3 regions of the Microbacterium pumilum genome follow, and region 3 is predicted to be linked to each of the others. Evidence: predicted binding sites of a transcription regulator. Region 3 holds the regulator's gene; each other region holds the start of a gene.
What was found. Region 3 encodes HrcA, which represses chaperone genes, less so after heat shock. Its sites were predicted from a motif close to TTNGCACTCGNNNNNNNCGAGTGCNAA; they were not measured.
Positions count from the first base shown of each region.

Region 1: the regulator HrcA is predicted to act here: its motif matches at 4,485-4,511, upstream of groES (co-chaperone GroES).
Region 2: the regulator HrcA is predicted to act here: its motif matches at 2,138-2,164, upstream of ABD188_RS20055 (Hsp20/alpha crystallin family protein).

Region 1 is NZ_BAAAOH010000001.1:1,798,919-1,804,568, reverse strand. It holds gene ABD188_RS07965 (heavy-metal-associated domain-containing protein) at 30-242, shown strand; gene ABD188_RS07960 (heavy metal translocating P-type ATPase) at 242-2,560, shown strand; gene ABD188_RS07955 (metal-sensitive transcriptional regulator) at 2,557-2,895, shown strand; gene rarD (EamA family transporter RarD) at 2,892-3,908, opposite strand; gene groES (co-chaperone GroES) at 4,106-4,402, opposite strand; gene ABD188_RS07940 (class I SAM-dependent methyltransferase) at 4,589-5,650, shown strand, end outside.
Region 2 is NZ_BAAAOH010000001.1:4,427,418-4,433,067, forward strand. It holds gene ABD188_RS20040 (ABC transporter ATP-binding protein) at 1-516, opposite strand, end outside; gene ABD188_RS20045 (DUF4287 domain-containing protein) at 572-862, opposite strand; gene ABD188_RS20050 (TetR/AcrR family transcriptional regulator) at 891-1,499, opposite strand; gene ABD188_RS20055 (Hsp20/alpha crystallin family protein) at 1,628-2,083, opposite strand; gene ABD188_RS20060 (L-serine ammonia-lyase, iron-sulfur-dependent, subunit alpha) at 2,206-3,819, opposite strand; gene ABD188_RS20065 (VOC family protein) at 3,971-4,336, opposite strand; gene ABD188_RS20070 (alpha-amylase family protein) at 4,455-5,650, shown strand, end outside.
Region 3 is NZ_BAAAOH010000001.1:2,882,885-2,888,534, reverse strand. It holds gene lepA (translation elongation factor 4) at 1-1,291, shown strand, start outside; gene ABD188_RS12910 (DUF1990 domain-containing protein) at 1,360-2,010, shown strand; gene hemW (radical SAM family heme chaperone HemW) at 2,018-3,235, shown strand; gene hrcA (heat-inducible transcriptional repressor HrcA) at 3,334-4,374, shown strand; gene dnaJ (molecular chaperone DnaJ) at 4,429-5,547, shown strand; gene ABD188_RS12890 (16S rRNA (uracil(1498)-N(3))-methyltransferase) at 5,553-5,650, shown strand, end outside.

The DNA.
Region 1 (5,650 bases), 1.1 Mb from region 3:
CATCAGGGACTCACGCGAAAGGCAACACCATGGCACAGACGACCGAGTACCGCGTCACCGGAATGAGCTGCGGACACTGCGAGGCATCCGTGCGCGGCGAAATCGCGAAGCTCACCGGCATCCAGCACGTCGACGTCAGCGCGGCCACCGGGCTGCTGCGGATCGAGTCGACGGCGCCCCTCACGGACGATGCGGTGATCGCCGCCGTGGACGAGGCCGGGTACGAAGCCGTCCGAGCCTGATGACCACCGACTCGCTTTCTGCGGATGCCGCCGATACGCGCATCGAACTGCTGATCGGCGGTATGACGTGCGCGTCGTGCGCCGCGCGCATCGAGAAGAAGCTCAACCGTCTCGACGGGGTCGCGGCATCCGTCAACTACGCCACCGAGAAGGCGGTCGTGAGCGCGCCGCCGTCGCTCGACCCGCGCGTGCTCATCGACGAGGTCGAGAAGACCGGCTACACCGCTTCGCTGCCCGAACCCCCGGCATCCGCCCACGAACACGGGCACGAGCACGATCTCGACGACCATGAGCTGACCGGGCTGCGCCAGCGGCTGATCGGCTCGACCGTGCTGGCTGTGCCGGTCATCCTGCTCGCCATGATCCCCGCGCTGCAGTTCACCTACTGGCAGTGGGCGTCGCTGGCACTCGCCGCACCGGTTGTGGTGTGGGGTGCGTGGCCGTTCCACCGTGCCGCCTGGATCAACCTCCGCCATGGCGCCGCGACCATGGACACGCTCATCTCGATCGGGGTCTCGGCGGCGTTCCTGTGGTCGCTCTACGCGCTGTTCCTGGGCGGCGCCGGCATGCCCGGCATGACCCACGCCTTCGAGTGGACGATCCAGCGGAGTGAGGGCACCACCGACATCTATCTCGAGGTGGCTGCAGGGGTCACGATGTTCGTGCTCGCCGGGCGCTACTTCGAGGTGCGGTCCAAGCGCCGCGCGGGTGCGGCGCTGCGCGCGCTGCTCGAGCTGGGAGCGAAGGATGTCGCGGTGCGACGCCTCGGCGCGGGCGGTACGGTCACAGAGCGGCGCGTTCCGGTTGCCGAGCTGCGCGTGGGCGACGAGTTCGCGGTCCGGCCGGGCGAGAAGATCGCGACCGACGGTGTGGTCGTCTCGGGCACGTCGGCAGTGGACGCCTCGCTCGTGACCGGTGAGTCCATGCCGGTGGAAGTGGGGCCGGGCGACGCCGTCGTCGGAGCGACAGCCAACGCCGGCGGCAGCCTGATCGTGCGAGCGACGCGCGTGGGACGCGACACGCAGCTCGCCCAGATGGCACGGCTCGTCGAGGAGGCCCAATCGGGCAAGGCCGACGTGCAGCGACTCGCCGACCGTATCTCGGGCGTGTTCGTCCCGATCGTGCTCGCGATCGCCGTCGCGACGTTCGCGGTGTGGCTTCTGCTCGGGTTCCCGCCGGCGGCCGCAGCAACCGCCGCCGTCGCCGTCCTGATCATCGCGTGCCCCTGCGCGCTCGGGCTCGCGACTCCGACCGCGCTGCTGGTCGGCACCGGTCGCGGCGCACAGCTCGGCATCCTCATCAAGGGCCCCGAGGTGCTCGAATCGACGCGCACGGTCGACACCGTCGTGCTCGACAAGACCGGAACCGTGACGACCGGACGGATGTCGCTCGTCGACGTCTTCACGGCTCAGGGTGTCGACCGCACCGAGGTGCTGCGACTCGCCGGTGCCCTCGAGCACGCGTCCGAGCACCCCATCGCCCGCGCGATCGCACGCGCGGCCGCGACTGAGACGGGCGAGCTCTCGCCGGTGGAGGCGTTCGCCAACGTCGCCGGCCTCGGCGTCTCGGGCGTCGTGGACGGGCATGCGGTCGTCGTCGGGCGCCAGGCGCTGCTCGCCGACTGGGCGATCGGTCTGCCGGCAGCCCTGGCGGCCGCCAAGGACGCCGCCGAAGCCTCCGGGCGCTCCCCCGTACTCGTGGCATGGGACGGCGAGGCGCGCGGCGTGCTGATCGTGGCCGATCAGGTCAAGCCGACGAGCCGTCAGGCGATCGCGCAGCTGCGCGATCTCGGCCTGACCCCCATCCTGCTCACCGGCGACAATGCGGCCGTCGCCCGAACGATCGCCGCTGAGGTCGGCATCGACCGTGTGACGGCCGAGGTGCTGCCGAGCGACAAAGTCGCCCTCGTGAAATCCCTGCAGGCCGAAGGCCGCGTGGTTGCGATGGTCGGCGACGGCGTGAACGACGCCGCGGCACTCGCGCGGGCCGATCTCGGCCTCGCGATGGGCACGGGCACGGATGCCGCGATCGAAGCGTCGGACATCACACTCGTGCGGGGCGACCTGCGCAGCGTCGCGGACGCGATCCGCCTCTCGCGATCGACGCTCGGAACGATCAAGGTGAACCTGTTCTGGGCCTTCGCCTACAACGTCGCGGCGATCCCGCTGGCAGCGCTCGGGCTGCTCAATCCGATGATCGCCGGCGCGGCGATGGCGCTGTCGAGCGTCTTCGTCGTCGGCAACAGCCTGCGTCTGCGGTCATTCCGCAGCCGTGCGACCGATCCCGCGTCCACTGCCGTCCTGGAGGAGTCCCGATGACCGATCACACCATGACCCATGAGCACACCGGTGTCGCTGCGGGCAGCGATCACAGCCACCACGGCTACATCACCGACAAGGACAAGTACCTCAATCGCCTGAAGCGCATCGAGGGCCAGGCGCGCGGCATCCACAAGATGGTGGAGGACGAGAAGTACTGCATCGACATCCTGACCCAGATCAGCGCTCTGACGAGTGCGCTCGAGGCGGTCGCGCTGGGTCTGCTGGACGATCACCTGCGCCATTGCGTGGTGGATGCCGCGAAGCTCGGCGGCCCCGACGCCGAGGCGAAGATCACCGAGGCATCGCAGGCCATCGCCCGCTTCGTGCGCTAGGCGAGCTCGGCGCGCCGGGTGCGGCGAGCGGACAACAGCGAGTCGATGGTCAGCACGGTCAGTGCGATCCACACCAGGACGAAACCGATCCAGCGCTCCCGGGTCATGGGCTCGTGCAGCACCCACGCACCGATGACGAACTGCATGATCGGCGTCAGGAACTGCAGCAGTCCGATCACCGTCAGCGGAACCCGCCGCGCTCCTGCGGCGAAGAACAGCAGCGGTGTCGCGGTGACGACTCCCGCGAGGCTCAGCAGCACGGCGTGAGCCCCACCGTTGGCACCCATCGACAGACCCGCCGTCGCGCCCACGACGATGAGCAGAGCGGATGCCACGGGCATGAGCCAGAGCGACTCCAGGGTCAGTCCGCTGACGGCGTCGACCGCAGGACCGATCCGGTTCTTCACCAGTCCGTAGAGGCCGAACGATGCCGCGAGCGTCAGCGCGATCCACGGGAATTCCCCGTAGCCGATGATGATCACGCCCACCGCGAGCGCGGCGAGTGCGATCGCAACCCACTGGGTGATCCGCAGTCGCTCCCGCAGCACGACCACACCGAGCAGAACAGTGACGATCGGGTTGATGAAGTACCCCAGGCTCGTCTCGATGACATGCCCGGTCAGCGTGGCCAGGATGAAGACCTGCCAGTTGATGTAGATGAGCACGCCTGAGAGGGCGGTCAGCGCCAGCAGCCTGCGCTGCTGCATGATCCCCCCCAGCCGCCGCCATCCGCGCGTGATCGCCAGCAGGACGACGCAGAACGCGAGCGACAGCACGATGCGCCACGCGACGAGCTCCCACGGTCCGGTCGGTGCGAGCAGCAGGAAGTACAGCGGCAGGAAGCCCCAGATCAGGTAGGCGCTGAAGGCGTAGACACCGCCGAGCGCCCGCTCACGCCTCGGGTCGCCGGTGAGGGCGGCGGATGCGTGGCGCGGCGCAGTGGGGACCGCCTCACCCGTGACGGGCATCGGGCCCGTCGTGGAGTCGGCGGTCTCCGAAGCGTCGCGTGTCACCCACTCAGCCTATGGCGGCCGGAGTACATGCCGCCGATGCTCGAACCCACTCATTCATGCACGAACCCATTCGCTTGTGCGGCGTGAACGAATGGGTTCGAGTCCGAATCGGTGGGTTCGTGACAAGCGCTGGCCACGAACACGAAAGGGTCGGATGCCGAAGCATCCGACCCTTCGGATCGCGCGGAGCGCGGGGACTAGCGGACGACGACCGCGAGGACGTCGCGGGCCGACAGGACGAGGAACTCGTCGGCGCCGAACTTGACCTCGGTTCCGCCGTACTTGCTGTAGAGCACACGGTCGCCCACGGCGACGTCGAGCGGGACGCGGTTGCCGTTGTCGTCGATGCGGCCGGGACCAACGGCCACGACCTCGCCCTCCTGGGGCTTCTCCTTGGCAGTGTCCGGGATGACCAGACCGCTTGCGGTGGTCTGCTCGGCCTCGACCTGACGGATGACGATGCGGTCCTCGAGCGGCTTGATGGAAACCGACACGGGTCTACCTCTGCTTTCCTTTGAAACAAGACTGGGTTAGCACCCTCACAGTGAGAGTGCTAACGCCAGTCTAGGCAACCCGCTGGCACTCTCGCAACGTGAGTGCCAGTCGGTGTCACGTGAAGACGCCGTTGGTGCCGGCTCCACCGCACCGCGAGCCTGGAACGGCGACCCTAGGCTTGCCGAATGGACATGGCCGAACTCACCGCCCTGCTGACCCCGGACGGTCTTCGACTGCTCGACGAGCAGGATCCGCTGCAGTCCACGGCGGATGTCGCGGCCGCCGTCTCGCGGCTGCGCAAGCAGGGGCACTCCCCCGACCTGGTCTCGGCGGTCGTCACCCAGACGCGGCTGCGGATGAAGGCGCACACGAAGTTCGGCGACTTCGCCGATCGCATGCTGTTCACCCGCGCAGGGCTCGAGCAGGCGACGAGACTCTCCGTCGCCGCTCGCCACGCCGCGCGCTTCCGGGATGCCGGCATCGTCTCTGTCGCCGACCTCGGTTGCGGGATCGGCGGTGATGCTCTCGGTCTGGCCGCACTGGGGCTGCGTGTCGAGGCGGTCGACGCCGACGAGGTGACGGCTGCCATCGCCGCCTACAACCTCGCACCGTTCTCCGACGCGGTCACGATCCGCAGCGGCACAGCGGAGGAGTATGTGCGGACTGCGACGGATGCGGCATCCGGAGCCTTTCCGGTCGACGCGGTGTGGCTCGACCCCGCACGCCGCACGGCCGGGCACACCGAGACGTCGCGCACACGCCCCGAAGACTGGTCGCCATCGCTGGACTGGGTGTTCGCGCTCGCGGAGCAGGTCCCGGTGGGTGTGAAGCTCGGACCCGGCCTCGACCGCGAGCTCATCCCCGACGATGTGGAAGCGCAGTGGGTGAGCGCCGATGGATCGACGATCGAGCTCGTCCTCTGGTCTCGGGCACTCGCCCGCGAGGGCGTTCGGCGGGCGGCGCTCGTCATCCGGGGCGACACCGCTCACGAGCTCACCGCGCCGGCGGATGCCGCAGATGAACCGGCTCGCCCGCTCGGCGCCTATCTGCACGAACCCGATGGCGCCGTGATCCGGGCGCGCCTCATCGGAGAGGTCGCGCGCAGCCTCGACGCCGGAATGCTCGACGAGCACATCGCCTACCTGACCTCGGATGCCGCGGTCACGAGCCCGTTCGTCTCGTCGTTCCGGGTGCACGAGGTGCTCCCCGCCGAGCCGCGAGCGCTCGCGAAGGCGCTCCGGGACCGC
Region 2 (5,650 bases), 1.5 Mb from region 3:
CAGTTCGGCGCGCAGCACCGGGTCGAGACCCACCGTCGGCTCGTCGAGCACCAGGAGCTCCGGTGAGCCGAGCATCGCGACGGCGAGTGAGACGCGGTTCTCCTCTCCACCGCTGAGGGACGCGATGGTCTGGTCGGCGTGACCGCGCAGCCCGACCTGCCCGATGACTCGATCGACATCCGACCGAGGCGCTCCGATCAGCCGGGCGAAGTAGCGCAGGTTCTGACTGACGGTGAGGTCGCCGTAGACGGATGCGGCCTGCGTGTCGTAGGCGACTCGTCGCCGCTGCGGGCTCGTGCCCGCTGGATCGTCGAGCACCGTGACGTCGCCGCTGTCGATCTTCTGCACGCCCACGATCGAGCGCATCAGCGTGGTCTTGCCGCACCCCGAAGGACCGAGCAGACCCGTGATCTGGCCCCGCGGGATGTCGAGCTGCAATCCGTCGAAGACCTGGGTCGTGCCGCGGCGGACCTTCAGATCGCGCACTTCGACCGCATTCGCGGGCGTGTTATTCATCACACGTTGAATTATGCTCGTGCGCTGAACAGCGGGTCAAGAGGCCGCAGGCGGGTCACGTTGCGGGTTTGGTCGCCTTGCCGTCGAGCCACAGCGTGTCGGACGGGTCGCTGTGCGCGGTGCCGGTGCCCACGTGCTTCGAGTCGATCTTGTCGCCTTTCGTGATGACGTACACGAGAGCCATGGCGTGTCCCCTCCCGAGGCCGTAGTCCTCGTCGAGCCATGCGACGATCTCGTTGGACTTCGTGCCGGGTCCGAAGCCCTTGGCCGTGGCGAGTTCGATGAACTGGCGTGGCGTGAGACCCGTCTTGTCTTCGATGTTGTCGAGGTATGCCTGGAACGACATGCGATTCCCTTCCGAGCTTCGAGCCGAATCACTCCAGAAGATAGCGTTGCACGGTGGGTCCCACGCGCGCGACGAGTTCGTCGACGGTCGCCTCGGTCACCGCCGGCAGCTGCAGCAGATAGCGGGTGATGAGCAGCCCCGCCAGCTGGCCCGCGACGAGTGAGGCACGGAGCGCGGCATCCGGAGTGTCGAGTCGGGCGGCGATCCTCGAGAACAGCTCGCGCTGCAGGAACTCCGACAGCAGCGGTGTCGCCAGTCGGTTGCCGATGCCCGCCCGAAGCAGCATGACACCGCGCTTGCGGGTCTCGGGGCGCTCCCACGCTTCGAGCACGTAGCGCACGATGCGCTCGCCCAGCACGTCGCGAGGTCCTGCAAGCAGGGCCGGGATGTCGACATCCGGCCGCATCGGCGCACCCACCGTCTCGGCGAACAGGTCGGCCTTCGTGCCGAAGTAGTGGTGGAGCAATGCGGCATCCACGCCGGCCCGCGCCGCGATCCCGCGCATCGTCGCACCGTCGTAGCCGAGTTCGCCGAACTCCTCGATGGCCGAGGCGATGATCCGATCGCGCGCGCCGGACTCGCCGCCGCGCGGCCGACCACGGCGCCGCTTGGGCGTGGGGACGGCGTACTCGGGCATGGCGTCAGCCTAGAACGCGCCCACGCAGCGGGCGACGCCCGGTTGCTCGTGGAAATGCCGGAGCCGCCCCCGTCGCGAGGCGGGAGCGGCTCCCAGAGTGGAGCGTGATTCGACTCGGTGTCGACCGGTCACTGGTCGATCGGCTGCGGCTCCTCGGCGTTCTCGTGCGCCTGGATCACTGAGGCATCGCTGCCTGACATGACCTCGATCTTGCGCGGCTTTGCCCGCTCGCTCACCGGAATCGTGACGCTGAGCACGCCGTTGCTGTAGTTCGCCGAGATGCGCTCGGTGTCGATGCCCTGCCCCAGGTTGAGCTGACGCAGGAAGCTGGCGGCCTCTCGCTCGCGTGTGATCCATTTGACGTCGTCGCCGTTGCGCAGCGTCCGCTCCGCGCGGATCGTGAGCAGCTGACCGTCGACGTCGATGTCAACCGAACCGGGGTCGATACCCGGCAGATCGGCGGTCAGGACGTAGTGGTCGCCATCGCGGTACAGGTCCATCGGCATTCGGCGCGGGCCTCTGCGCGTGTCGAAGAGACTTGACGCGAGGCGGTCGAAGTCTCGGCTGGGGTCATAGGTGGCCATGGGAATCTCCTCTCGTTCGTAGAGTTGAGCCGACTCGACTCAACTACGCCCAGACTAGCACTCTGGCATCCCGAGTGCTAATGAGATTTCTGTTCGCCCAGAACGAACCGGGCCAGCATCGGTCAGCACTCGATGACGTTGACCGCGAGACCGCCTTCGCTGGTCTCCTTGTACTTCGTCGACATGTCGATGCCGGTCTGCCGCATGGTCTCGACGACCGTGTCGAGTGACACGTAGTGCGACCCGTCACCGCGCAACGCGAGCCGGGCGGCGGTCACGGCGGTCGAGGCGGCGATGGCGTTGCGCTCTATGCACGGGATCTGCACGAGCCCGCCGACGGGGTCGCACGTCAGGCCGAGGTGGTGCTCCATCGCGATCTCGGCGGCGTTCTCGATCTGGCGGTTGGTGCCACCCATGACAGCGGTCAGCCCGCCGGCGGCCATCGCGCACGCCGAGCCGACCTCGGCCTGGCACCCGCCTTCGGCGCCCGAGATCGACGCGTTCGCCTTGAAGAGCGACCCGAGCGCGGTCGCGGTCAGCAGAAAGCGACGGATGCCGCGCCGGCGGTTCGCCTCGGCCACGAGTTCCTCGTCGATCGGATCGGGGTCGAGCGGGCCCGCCGGCGCGGAGAAGCCGAGGAGCGCGCTGCCGACGAGCTCACCGTACGGGGTCACGGCGTTGCCTGCACCGAGCCCTGAGTCGGCGAGGAATCGCCACCAGTACATGGCGACGGCGGGCAGGATGCCGGCGGCGCCGTTGGTCGGTGCGGTGACCACGCGCCCACCCGCGGCGTTCTCTTCATTGACCGCGAGGGCGAAGGCGCCGAGCCACTCCCCCGGCAGCTCCCTGCGCCCATCGGCCTCCGCTGCTTCGAGCTGTTCGCGGATCGCCGATGCCCGCCGCTTGACCTGGAGCATGCCTGGCAGCAGACCGTCGACGTGCAGACCCGCCTCGACACATCGGGCCATGGTGTCCCAGATGGCGTCGAGCCCGGCGGCGATCTCTTCGTCGCTGCGCAGCGCCTCTTCGTTGATGCGGGCGGCCTCGGCGATCGTGATGCCGCGCTCGTCGCACAGCTCGATGAGCGCGTCCGCGCTGGCGAAGTCGAGCGGATACGCGGGCTTGCTCGACGCGGTCCCCGAGCCTGTCGAAGGATCCCCGTCGCGCCGGATGAACCCTCCCCCCACCGAGTAGTACGTCTCTCGCGACAGGAGTCCTTGGTCGCTCGCGACGATCGGCGCCTGAGCGGGTGCGCTGCCCGTCGCCCGTATTCCGATCGCCGCTCGTGCGGCATCGTCGCTGTTCGGTGACGCGGCGGGTGCGGCATCCGTGCCCCATGCCTCGAGCGTCATCGCATTCGGATGTCCGGGCAGACGCGTTCGCGGGGCGAAGACGATGTCGGCCTTCGAGAACGGCACGGCGTGCGCGCCGTCGAGCACGAGCTGCTCACCGTCGGGCCACTCGCTCCACGCCGCGCGAACGGCATCCGGATCCACGGTTTCGGGAGCCAGGCCCTGCAGTCCCGCGACGACGGCGTCTGGGGTGCCGTGGCCGATACCCGTCGCGCCGAGCGATCCGTACAGGGTGCACGTGACGCGCGCCACCTGGTCGAGCGCTCCCGTTTCGCGCAGACGGGTCGCGAAGTCGAGGGCCGCCCTCATCGGGCCGACCGTGTGGGAGCTCGAGGGTCCTACTCCGATGGAGAACAGCTCGAACGCCGAGACGTATGCGCTCACTCCGCCAGACTACGCCCTGTGCGCATAGTGCCCGGCAATCCACTCAGGTGACGAGCAGGATGCGCGAATCCGACGTGTGTCGACAGGCAGAGTGCTGGGATTTGCCAGGGCTGATCGGCCCGGAAGTCACCGACACCCGCACTGGGCCGCACTATGGCCGCTGGAACGCGATCAACCCGACGGTGTTGCCTTCGGAATCCCTGATGAACGCCTGCCACTCGTCGTGCTCGGCCGGGCCGAGGGTGTCATCGTGGTGGTGGAAGATCACATGCGGGTGCGACACGACATCGGCGAGGCCACCGAGTCGCTCGAGGGTCTCGTGCACGTTGTCGACGTACAGGTAGATGAGGGATGTCGGCGCGTTGCGGTCGAGCAGCAGCCGCACCCCGTCCAGCTCGAAGAAGAGCAGACCTGGCTCATCGAACCGCGCCAGCGGCTCGGCCTCGAGCAGCACGCGGTAGAAGTCCGCGGCGCGACCGAGGTCCTCGGCGTGCTGAGCGATCTGCTGGAGCCTCATGTTCCACCTTCGGTCCCTGAAATTCTGTCACTCGCGCGTCGCATCCGGCGACCCCATCGCAATAGCCTGGTGATGCTCCGGGGGCCTCCGACCGTCGGGAGTCGAACTTAGGAGGAGCATGCCACGACTGAGCGCCGACTCGACGAGCGACATCCAGGAGGTTCTCGACCTGGCCCGCCGCGACGCGACGATCTACGATCCGGTCTTCCTGAATCGCTTCCACGCGCACTTCCCCACGTTGCACCGGCTGTTCTTCACGCTGTACGGCGAGCGCGACGACGGTGTCGAACAGCTCTCGGCCGTGATCGCGGAGGCGTCGGCATCGTGGAATGCGAGGCCCCTCGAGCTCAGGGCGCGCGATGACCGCAGTGACGTCGACCCGGAGTGGTTCCAGTCCGAGCGGATGCTGGGTGGGGTCTGCTACGTCGACCGCTACGCAGGCTCGCTCGCCGGCATCCGCGAGAAGATCCCGTACTTCCAGGAGCTCGGCCTCTCGTACCTGCACCTGATGCCGATCTTCGAGAGCCCGGAGGGCAACTCGGACGGCGGCTACGCGGTCTCGAGCTACCGTCGAGTCGATCCGCGCGTGGGCACGATGGCTGAACTCGCCCACCTCGCGACTGAGCTCCGGGCGGCCGACATCTCGCTTGTCGTCGACTTCATCTTCAACCACACGAGCAATGAGCACGATTGGGCGCGCAAGGCGATCGCGGGCGAGCCCGGGTTCGAGGATTTCTACCTCATCTATCCCGATCGCACGATGCCCGACGCCTACGAGCAGACCGTCCGCGAGATCTTTCCCGACGACCACCCAGGCGCCTTCGTGCAGCTGGATGACGGTCGCTGGATCTGGGCGACCTTCTACCACTTCCAATGGGACCTGAACTACGCGAACCCCGCAGTCTTCCGTGCCATGGCGGGCGAGATGCTGTTCCTCGCGAACCAGGGCGTCGAGATCCTGCGCATGGATGCCGTCGCATTCATCTGGAAGCGACTCGGCACGCCGTGCGAGTCGCTACCCGAAGCCCACCTGCTGCTGCGCGCGTTCAACGAGGTGCTGCGGATGGCGGCGCCCTGCCTGCTCTTCAAGTCCGAGGCGATCGTGCACCCCGACGAGGTCGTAGAGTACATCTCGCTCGAGGAGTGTCAGCTGTCGTACAACCCGCTGCAAATGGCCCTGACATGGGAGGCGCTCGCCACCCGAGACCCCCGCCTGCTGCAGCAGGCGCTCGAGCGGCGCCACGCCCTGCCGTCGGGCACCTCGTGGGTCAACTACGTGCGCAGCCATGACGACATCGGCTGGACGTTCGCCGA
Region 3 (5,650 bases):
CCATGTCGTGGCGCAGATCCCCCCGCCGAAGGGTGATCCGGATGCGCCCTCGCGCGCCATGATCTTCGACTCGGTCTACGACTCGTATCGCGGAGTCATCACCTACGTGCGCATGATCGACGGATCGCTCAACCCGCGGGAGCGCATCCAGATGATGTCGACGCGCGCCATGCACGAACTGCTCGAGATCGGCGTCTCGTCGCCCGAGCCGACCCCGACCAAGGGTCTGGGTGTGGGCGAGGTCGGCTACCTGATCACGGGTGTGAAAGATGTGCGCCAGTCGAAGGTCGGCGACACGGTCACGAACGCCGCGAAGCCGTCGAAGAACGCGCTCCCCGGATACACCGACCCGAAGCCCATGGTCTTCTCGGGGCTCTATCCGATCGACGGCAGCGACTACCCCGTGCTGCGTGAAGCGCTCGACAAGCTGAAGCTCTCGGACGCCTCGCTGAACTACGAGCCCGAGACGTCTGTGGCCCTCGGATTCGGATTCCGCTGCGGATTCCTCGGGCTGCTGCACCTCGAAATCGTCACCGAGCGGCTCGAGCGCGAGTTCGGCCTCGATCTGATCTCGACCGCGCCGTCCGTGACCTATGAGGTGACGACCGACGACAAGAAGACGTACACGGTCACGAACCCGAGCGAGTTCCCGTCGGGGACCAAGATCGCGAGTGTCACCGAGCCGATGGTGAAGGCTGCGATCCTCGCACCCAAGGACTACGTGGGCACGATCATGGAGCTCTGCCAGTCCCGGCGCGGCACCCTGCTCGGAATGGAGTACCTCGGCGAGGACCGCGTCGAGATCCGCTACAAGATGCCGCTCGGCGAGATCGTCTTCGACTTCTTCGACAACCTGAAGTCGAAGACGGCGGGCTACGCATCCCTCGACTACGAGCCGAGCGGTGATCAGGAGGGCGACCTGGTGAAGGTCGACATCCTGCTGCAGGGTGAGGCGGTCGACGCGTTCAGCGCCATCGTGCACCGCGACAAGGCCTACGCATACGGGGTGCTCATGACCGAGCGGCTGAAGAAGCTCATCCCGCGCCAGCAGTTCGAGGTGCCGATCCAGGCGGCCATCGGCGCCCGCATCATCGCCCGCGAGTCGATCAGAGCGATGCGCAAGGACGTCCTCGCGAAATGCTACGGCGGCGACATCACCCGCAAGCGCAAGCTGCTCGAGAAGCAGAAGGAGGGCAAGAAGCGCATGAAGATGGTCGGGCGCGTCGAGGTCCCTCAGGAGGCGTTCATCGCGGCACTCTCCGGCGACACCGAGAGCAAAGAGAAGAAGTAGCGGATGCCGCGCCCCGGCGCCGTCAGGCTGCCGGTGCGCGCGCTGCGCAGATCGGTAGGCTGAACACCATGCGTCGAGGAACCTTCCGGGACGACACCGTCGACTACGCCGCCGTCGGCGCGACGCAGGCGCCCGACCTGATGCAGTACCCGCCGGAGCGGAGCATCCCGGCCGAGGAGTCGTGGCGGATCGGCAGCGGCGAGTCTCGTTTCCAGACCGCGAGCGATGCTCTGCTGTCCTGGGCGGCGCAGCGGGGAGCCGGGCTGGAGCTCAAAGATGTGCGCCCGGCATCCGGACCCATGTACTCAGGTGTCAGCTTCGACGGGGAAGGCAACGCGATCGCGCCGAGCCGCACCGATGCCGATCTGCGCTACGACGCGGACGGCACCCCCTACGTCGGAGCGGGCACCACGATCCGCGTCGACGGCCGGGTGAAAGGCCTGCGCGCGGATGCCGTGCTGCGAGTCATCTTCGCCGTCGAAGAACCACGTCGCGTGGGATTCGCGCTCGGCACGGTGTCGGATTCGGTCGTGAGCGGCGAGGAGTCGTTCATGCTCGAGTGGAACGACAAGGATGAGGTCTGGTTCACCGTCCGCGCGTTCGACGCCCCCGAGGCCGTGCTCTACAAGGTGCTGCCTCGGCTGACGCGCCGACGCCGACGGGAGCTGTTCACGCGGTATCTCCGCGCGATCTCGCCGCTGTACAGCACATCCGCGTGAGGCGCTGATGGGCTCCGCGCTGCCGCTCGGCGAGCCGGCGCCGGCCGACGGCTCACTGCCGCCCGGCACGGCGATCGACGCCCGCACATCGTTCGGCGTCTATCTGCACGTGCCGTTCTGCCGCGTTCGGTGCGGCTACTGCGACTTCAACACCTACACATCGAGTGAGCTGCAAGGGGCAAGGCAGGACCAGTACGCCGACACGCTGCTGCAGGAGATCACCCTCGCCCGGCGGGTGCTGGAGGCATCAGGCCCGCTCCGGCCGGCGCGCACCGTGTTCTTCGGCGGCGGCACGCCGACACTCCTGCCGCCGGGCGATCTCGGACGGATGCTCGGGGGAGTGCGTTCGGCGTTCGGGATCGAGGCGGATGCCGAGGTCACCGTCGAGGCCAATCCCGACACGGTGACGGATGACGTCGCGGCCGAGCTCGCGGTATCCGGAATCACCAGGATGTCGATCGGTATGCAGTCGGCGGTCCCGCGCGTGCTCGCGGCGCTCGACCGCACGCACGAGCCGGCGAACGTGCGGACGGCGCTGATCGCCGCGCGCAGCGTGGGGCTCGATGTCAGCCTGGACCTGATCTACGGCGCACCGGAGGAGACACTCGACGACTGGCGCACATCGCTCGAAGAGGCCATCGCGCTCGCGCCCGATCACATCTCGGCGTACGCGCTGATCGTCGAGGACGGCACGAAGCTTTCGCGGCAGATCCGTCGCGGCGAGGTGCCGGCGCCCGATGACGACCTGCAGGCCGACATGTACGAGCTCGCCGACGAGCTGCTCGCCGCGGCCGGCTACGAGTGGTATGAGGTGTCGAACTGGGCGCGAGACGAGTCGCAGCGCTCTCGTCACAACCTCGCCTACTGGCAGGGCACCGACTGGTGGGGCTTCGGCCCCGGCGCACACAGCCACATCGGGGGTGTGCGCTTCTGGAACGTCAAGCATCCCGCGGCCTACGCACAGCGGCTCGCGGCGGGTGAGTCTCCCGCGGCTGGTCGTGAGAGGCCGGATGCCGCGGCTCGCGCGCTCGAGAGCGTGCTGCTGCGCACCCGGATCCGCGAGGGACTGCCCATCTCCGAGCTGCTGGGCGAGGGGCGCCATGCGGTCGCGGCGCTGATCGCCGATGGCCTGGTGGACGGGCCGTCGGCAGTGCGCGGCACGATCGTGCTCACCCGGCGCGGGCGCTTGCTCGCCGATGCCGTGGTGCGGGCGCTCACCGACTGACGCGCTTCCAGACCGGGCAGGATCCATCCGGTAGAATTGGCACTCCAGTCATGCGAGTGCCAGTGACCCTGGTGCCGAGAGCGGCGTGAGGAGGCGGGATGGTCAGCGAACGCGGTCTGCAGGTGCTGCGAGCGATCGTCCAGGACTACGTCGACACGCGAGAACCCGTCGGCAGCAAGGCGATCGTCGAACGGCACGCGTTCGGCGTGTCTGCCGCGACCATCCGCAACGACATGGCTCTCCTCGAAGACGAAGAGCTCATCGCCGCCCCGCACACCTCATCGGGCCGTGTGCCCACCGACAAGGGCTACCGGGTGTTCGTCGATCACCTCTCGGCTCTGCGCCCGCTCAGCCCCGCCCAGCGCACCGCGATCTCCTCGTTCCTCGAGGGCCCCGGTGACCTCGACGACGTGCTGGTCCGCACCGTGCGGGCACTCACCCAGCTGACCGGCCAGGTCGCCATCGTCCAGTACCCGTCGTTCGCGCGAGCACGCGTCACGCATGTCGAGCTCGTGCAGCTCGGCGCTGGACGCATGCTCGTCATCGTCGTGACCGACACCGGTCGGGTCTCGCAGCGGATGACGGTCGTCGGCGCCGATTTCGACGACGAGGATCTGGCCCGGATGCGCGCCGAACTCGGCACGCTCCTCGTCGGCCGCTCGGTGCGTGAAGGCGTGCAGCGCATCGGCGACCACCTCGCGCAGGCCAGTCCGGCAGCCGCGTCACGCGACGCAGCCATCGCGGTGATTCTGCGGGTCGTCGCCGAGGAGCTGGAGGAGTTCCGTCAGGACCGGCTCGTCCTCGCCGGAAGCGCCACCCTCGCGCGACGCGAGGCCGACTTCCGCGGCAGCATCTACCCCCTTCTCGAGGCCATCGAGGAGCAGGTGACGATACTCCGGCTCATGAGCGAGATGGTCGCCGACGACCAGGGGCTCGCCACGAGCATCGGCCGCGAGAACGAGCCGTTCGGTCTGGGTGAGGCCTCGGTGCTCGCAAGCGATTACGACGCCACCGGTTCGCGCGCCCGCGTGGGCGTGCTCGGACCGACGCGAATGGATTACCCGACGAACCTCGCCGCCGTGCGGGCTGTGGCCCGCTACCTCACGCGGCTGCTCGAAGAAGACGAGAGCAGCCGCTGAACGTCGGCGACGAATTGACACGATCCGCGGCGTGCCGCGGCAAGGAAGGCGATTGTGGCTGACCATTACGAGGTGCTCGGCGTCGCGCGCGATGCGAGCACCGACGAGATCAAGAAGGCGTACCGACGCCTGGCGCGGCAGCTGCACCCCGACGTGAACCCCGGTGCGGAGGCGTCCGAACGGTTCAAGCTCGTGACTCACGCCTATGACGTGCTCAGCGACCCTGACCAGCGCGCCCGCTACGACATGGGCGGTGACCAGCCGTTCGGCGGCGCCGGAGGTGCCGGCGGGTTCGGCGGCTTCAGCGACATCTTCGAGACGTTCTTCGGCGCGGCCGGAGGCGGCCGGGCGGGTCGCCCGCGCTCACGGCGCGAGCGCGGACAGGACGCACTGGTGCGCGTCACCCTCGAGCTCGGGGATGTCGTGTTCGGCGTCCACCGAGAGATCGAGGTCGACACCGCGGTGGTCTGCGAGACATGCAAGGGCTCCTGCTGCCAGCCGGGCACCTCGCCCGTGACGTGCGACATCTGCCATGGCAGCGGAAACGTGCAGCGGCAGGTGCGCAGCCTCCTCGGCAACGTGGTGACCACGCAGCCCTGCAACGTCTGCCAGGGCTACGGCACGACGATCCCGTACCCTTGCGCGACCTGCCAGGGACAAGGCCGTGTACGCGCCCGCCGAACGGTGTCGCTCGACATCCCCGCCGGCGTCGAGACCGGTCTGCGGCTTCAGCTGCCCGGCTCGGGCGAGGTCGGTCCTGCCGGCGGCCCCAACGGCGACCTGTACATCGAGGTCACGGTGTCTCCGCACGAGACCTTCAGCCGTGACGGCGACGATCTGCTCGCCACGCTCGAGGTCTCGATGCCCGATGCCATCCTCGGCACCACGACGACGATCGAGTCACTCGACGGCTCCGTCGAACTCGAGCTCAGGCCCGGCGTGCAGGCCGGCGACATCCTGACCATCAAGGGCCGCGGCATCACCCCGCTACGCGGCTCGCAGCGCGGCGATCTGCGGGTCGGCGTGCACGTCGTCACGCCCACGCGCCTCGACGCCAGGGAGCGCGCGCTCATCGAGGAGTTCGCCCGGCGCACGAAGGCTCCGGGGCCGCGGCTTGCCGAGTTCCACCAGGGACTGTTCGCGAAGCTCCGCGATCGCTTCCGGAACGGCTGAGCCGGATGCCGCTCCACTTCGTCCTCGACGAGCCCACAGCTGCGGGTGCCGGGGACGTCGTGACGCTCACCGGCGCAGAGGCGCATCACGCGGCCACGGTACG